One region of the Candidatus Aalborgicola defluviihabitans genome, then DNA from elsewhere that is predicted to be linked to it. Evidence: riboswitches for the same ligand, from Rfam matches in the RefSeq annotation. Region 1 holds a riboswitch; the other holds the start of a gene.
What was found. Region 1 has a riboswitch for S-adenosylhomocysteine ahead of IPI80_RS16980 (homocysteine S-methyltransferase family protein). Riboswitches for the same ligand answer to the same signal wherever they lie in the genome.
Positions count from the first base shown of each region.

Region 1 (2,394 bases):
CGCGACTGGCAGTAGACGATGCCTGCATCCCCCTCGTGCTCGCGCTCAATAAAGCGTTGCAGTTGTTGCACGGCTTCACGTTTTTCCACAATCGTGTAGCGGATGTTGGGGCGGTCAAAACTGCTGACAAATTGCTGCGCGTCTTCCAGTTGCAGGCGCTCCAGGATGTCGGCGCGGGTCAGGGCATCTGCGGTGGCGGTCAGCGCCATGCGCGGCACACCAGGAAAGCGCTCATGCAACACGGTCAGCCCCCGGTATTCGGGGCGGAAGTCGTGGCCCCACTGGCTCACGCAGTGTGCCTCGTCAATGGCAAACAGGCTGAGCAAGCCGCGTTCAAACAACGAATCCAGCAACGCCAGAAAGCGCAGGTTGGTCACCCGCTCCGGCGCCGCGTACAGCAAGGTGATCTCGCCGCGCAGCAAGCGCTGCTCAACCTGGTGGGCCTCTTCGCTGCTCAGGGTAGAGTTCAAAAACGCGGCGTCCACGCCGGCCTCATGCAGGGCGCCCACCTGGTCGTGCATCAGCGCAATCAGGGGCGACACCACCAGCGCTACCCCGTGGCCGGCACGTTGTCGGGCAATCGCCGGAATCTGGTAACAAAGCGATTTGCCGCCGCCCGTGGGCATCAGCACCAATGCGTCTGCACCGTTGGCCACCTGCTCCACAATGGCCTGCTGCGGCCCACTGAATTGGGCGTAGCCAAACACCTCTTGCAGGATGCTTTGGCAGGTCTGGCTGGAAATAGAGGAATCAGTCGCTATCAAAATAGTAGCTGCTTACGTAATGTTGACGAGGGCTAGATGCCTAAAACACTCTAAATGATTTGGGAAAGGGTGCTGGCATTGCCCTTATTGTCGGGCAAGTGCTGCAGCAACTGGGCAGCGAGCCAGAGCCAGAGTGAACTAAAATCGCGTCCATCCCAAGGAGCGCTGCAGCGATCCGGGCCTGTACGTAACGGGCCCAAACGGTCGCCAGGCTTGGGTTTGTCAACGGCGCTCACTTGTCCATCACAAGGTGAGCCGCTACCCATGAAACCTTCCAATTACACCCGCGCCCAGGCCTTACCGGGTATTCTGGCCCAACGCATTGCCATTTTGGACGGTGCCATGGGAACCATGATCCAGCGCTTCAAGCTCGGTGAAGCCCAGTACCGGGGTGAAGGCTATACCGGCCCCGGCAGCCAGGGTGACCGCTTCAAGGACTTCTCACATGACGTCAAAGGCAACAACGAGTTGCTCAGCATTACCCGCCCCGACGTCATCCGTGACATCCACGAACGCTACCTGGCCGCCGGTGCCGACCTGATCGAGACCAACACCTTTGGCGCCACCAGCGTGGCCCAGGCCGACTACGGCATGGAAGACCTGGCGGTGGAGATGAACCTGGCCTCGGCCCGCCTGGCCCGTGCCGCCTGCGACAAATTCAGCACGCCTGACAAACCCCGCTTTGTTTGCGGCGCTTTGGGCCCCACGCCCAAGACTGCCAGCATCAGCCCCGATGTGAACGACCCCGGTGCGCGCAATGTGACCTTTGAAGAACTGCGCAAAGCCTACTACGACCAGACTAAGGCGCTGGTCGAAGGTGGCGCCGATGTGATTCTGGTGGAGACGATTTTTGACACCCTCAACGCCAAGGCCGCCCTGTTTGCGGTAGACGAATACTTTGAAGCCAGCGGCGAACGCCTGCCCATCATCATCAGCGGCACGGTGACCGATGCCTCCGGCCGCATTCTGAGCGGCCAGACTGTCACTGCGTTTTGGCACAGCGTGCGCCACGCCCAGCCTCTGGCGGTTGGCCTGAACTGCGCACTGGGCGCGGCGCTGATGCGCCCCTACATCCAGGAGCTGAACAAAGTGGCGCCCGACACCTTCATCAGCTGCTACCCCAACGCCGGCCTGCCAAACCCCATGAGCGACACCGGCTTTGATGAAACGCCGGACGTGACCAGCCGCCTGGTGCGTGAGTTTGCCGCCGAGGGGCTGGTGAACATTGTGGGGGGCTGCTGCGGCACCACGCCGGACCATATTGGGGCCATCGCGCATGCGGTGGCGCCCTTGCCTGGGCGCGCCTTGCAGCGCAGTTATTTCTACAAAGAAGCGGCTTGAGCGCCCTATAGCGCCCTATAGAGCGCACCAACCGCCCGTGGCACACTTACCCCCGGCGTAAAACAACTACACGGGGCGGGAGGCGGGTTTGGACAAGCGACAACTGTCTGAAAGCGATAACCTCCCTTCCCACCCAGTGCATTGACCTGCGCCAGCGCCTCACCAGCGTCTGCGCCAGCAGGCGCTGCTGGCGCAGGTGCTGGTAGCAAATGCCAGCTAAGACCATGTTGGCAAAAACAATGGAACCCATATGTTGACCAAGGCCCGTATCAAAAACTTCAAAGCCTGG
Region 1 covers NZ_JADJKN010000023.1:229,708-232,101, forward strand. Annotated here, with positions in the region: partial or broken gene recQ (DNA helicase RecQ) at 1-743, opposite strand, end outside; S-adenosyl-L-homocysteine riboswitch at 916-1,005, shown strand; gene IPI80_RS16980 (homocysteine S-methyltransferase family protein) at 1,029-2,105, shown strand; gene IPI80_RS16985 (DUF3696 domain-containing protein) at 2,356-2,394, shown strand, end outside.

Region 2 (2,394 bases), on a different contig from region 1:
TGTCGCCCCCTTGAGGGGGAGGCGCCGCAGGCGCTTCGGGGGTGTTCAATATCTGTAAGTGTCTTTTTTGTACGGGCCGGACTTGCTGACGCCAAGGTAGGCGGCTTGCTCATCGCTCAACTCCGACAACATGGCACCCACCTTGGCCAGGTGCAAACGTGCCACCTTTTCGTCCAGGTGCTTAGGCAATACATAGACCTTGCCGGACTTGTATTCCTTGGGCTTGGTGAACAGCTCGATCTGCGCAATGGTCTGGTTGGCAAAGCTGGACGACATGACGAAGCTGGGGTGGCCGGTGCCGCAACCCAGGTTCACCAGGCGGCCCTTGGCCAGCAGGATGATGCGCTTTTCGGGCTTGGCGTTCTTGCCCTTGGTGGCCGGGAAAATCACATGGTCCACCTGGGGCTTGATCTCGTCCCACTGCAGCTTCTCCAGCGAAGCAACGTCGATTTCGTTGTCGAAGTGGCCGATGTTGCTGACGATGGCCTGGTCCTTCATGGCCGCCATGTGCTTGTAGGTGATGACGTTCTTGTTGCCGGTGCAGGTCACAAAAATGTCGGCCTTGTCGGCGGCGTATTCCATGGTCACGACCTTGTAGCCTTCCATCGCGGCTTGCAGGGCGTTGATGGGGTCGATCTCGGTCACCCACACCTGGGCGGAGAGTGCGCGCAGGGCCTGGGCAGAACCCTTGCCCACATCGCCGTAGCCAGCCACCAAGGCCACCTTGCCGGCAATCATCACGTCGGTAGCGCGCTTAATGGCGTCCACCAACGATTCGCGGCAACCATACAGGTTGTCAAACTTGCTCTTGGTCACTGAGTCGTTGACGTTGATGGCGCGCAGGGCCAGCGTGCCCTTGACCGACATTTCTTCCAGGCGCATCACGCCGGTGGTGGTTTCTTCGGTCACGCCGATGATGTTTTTAAGACGGCGGCTGTACCAGGTGGGGTCGACCTTGAGTTTGGCCTTGATGGCCTTGAACAGGCAGATTTCTTCTTCGCTGCCGGGCTTGGCCAAGACCTTGATGTCTTTCTCGGCACGGGCGCCCAGATGCATCAAGAGCGTGGCATCGCCGCCGTCGTCCAGAATCATGTTGGGGCCTTCAGCTGCAGTGCCCTTCTTGCCGCTGAATTCAAAAATGCGGTGGGTAAAGTCCCAGTATTCTTCCAGCGTTTCGCCTTTGTGGGCAAACACAGGCGTTCCTTGCGCCACCAGTGCGGCAGCGGCATGGTCTTGGGTGGAAAAGATGTTGCACGAAGCCCAACGCACTTGGGCACCCAGCGCTTGCAGGGTCTCGACCAGCACGCCGGTCTGAATGGTCATGTGCAGTGAACCGGTAATGCGCGCGCCCTTCAGGGGCTGACTCTTCGCGAACTCTTGGCGGATGGACATGAGACCGGGCATTTCGGTCTCGGCAATGGTCAGCTCTTTACGGCCCCAGGGCGCTAGGCTCAGGTCGGCAATTTTGTAGTCTTCGGTCTTGGTCGGTTTAATCACGCTCATGGTTTGCTCCAAAAGTAACTCGTTAAGCCACTGAGCCATGCGGACAAACCAAAAGAAGGCTCACCACACAGACCAGTGGGTGAGCGCGGTTGACTGACGTTGCCCCGTCAAGGAAAACGTGTTCCGAGCCTCACTCGTGCTCCTTGCCATACATTGGGAAGGAGTCGAGCTGCAACGCTCCTCGGAAACCGCCATTATACGAAGGAGTGCGCTGACATGCAGCGGCCTCCCAATGCGGTGCAGCGCGTTTCGACGTCAGCCAAGAGACCGACTGACAGAGCCTCCGCTAAAATCGGTCGCTTTCGGGCATACGCCCGCGGACGCCGCGCCCCCGACCCACCTTCTGGAATTCCTGTGTCCTTTCTCTCCGAAACCCGCCGCCGGCGCACCTTTGCCATCATTTCCCACCCCGACGCCGGCAAAACCACGCTGACCGAAAAGTTGTTGCTGTTCTCAGGTGCGATCCAGATCGCCGGTGCGGTCAAAGGGCGCAAGGCCAGCCGCCACGCCACCTCTGACTGGATGGAAATCGAAAAGCAGCGCGGCATTTCGGTGGCCTCCAGCGTGATGCAAATGGCCTACCGCGACCACGTGGTGAACCTGCTGGACACACCCGGCCACAAAGACTTCAGTGAAGACACCTACCGTGTGCTCACCGCCGTGGATTCGGCGCTGATGGTGATTGACGCAGCCAACGGTGTGGAAGCCCAAACGCGCCGTCTGATTGAAGTGTGCCGACAGCGCGATACACCCATCATCACCTTTGTGAACAAGATGGACCGCGAAGTTCGCGACCCGCTGGACATTCTGGACGAGGTGGAGCGCGAACTGGGCATGCCCTGCGTACCCATGACCTGGCCGGTGGGCCAGGGCAAACTGTTTGGCGGCATC
Region 2 covers NZ_JADJKN010000024.1:288,200-290,593, reverse strand. Annotated here, with positions in the region: gene ahcY (adenosylhomocysteinase) at 46-1,503, opposite strand; S-adenosyl-L-homocysteine riboswitch at 1,578-1,692, opposite strand; gene IPI80_RS20165 (peptide chain release factor 3) at 1,858-2,394, shown strand, end outside.
Region 2: it holds a riboswitch for S-adenosylhomocysteine, as region 1 does, so the genes downstream of both, ahcY (adenosylhomocysteinase) here and IPI80_RS16980 (homocysteine S-methyltransferase family protein) in region 1, are expected to answer to the same signal.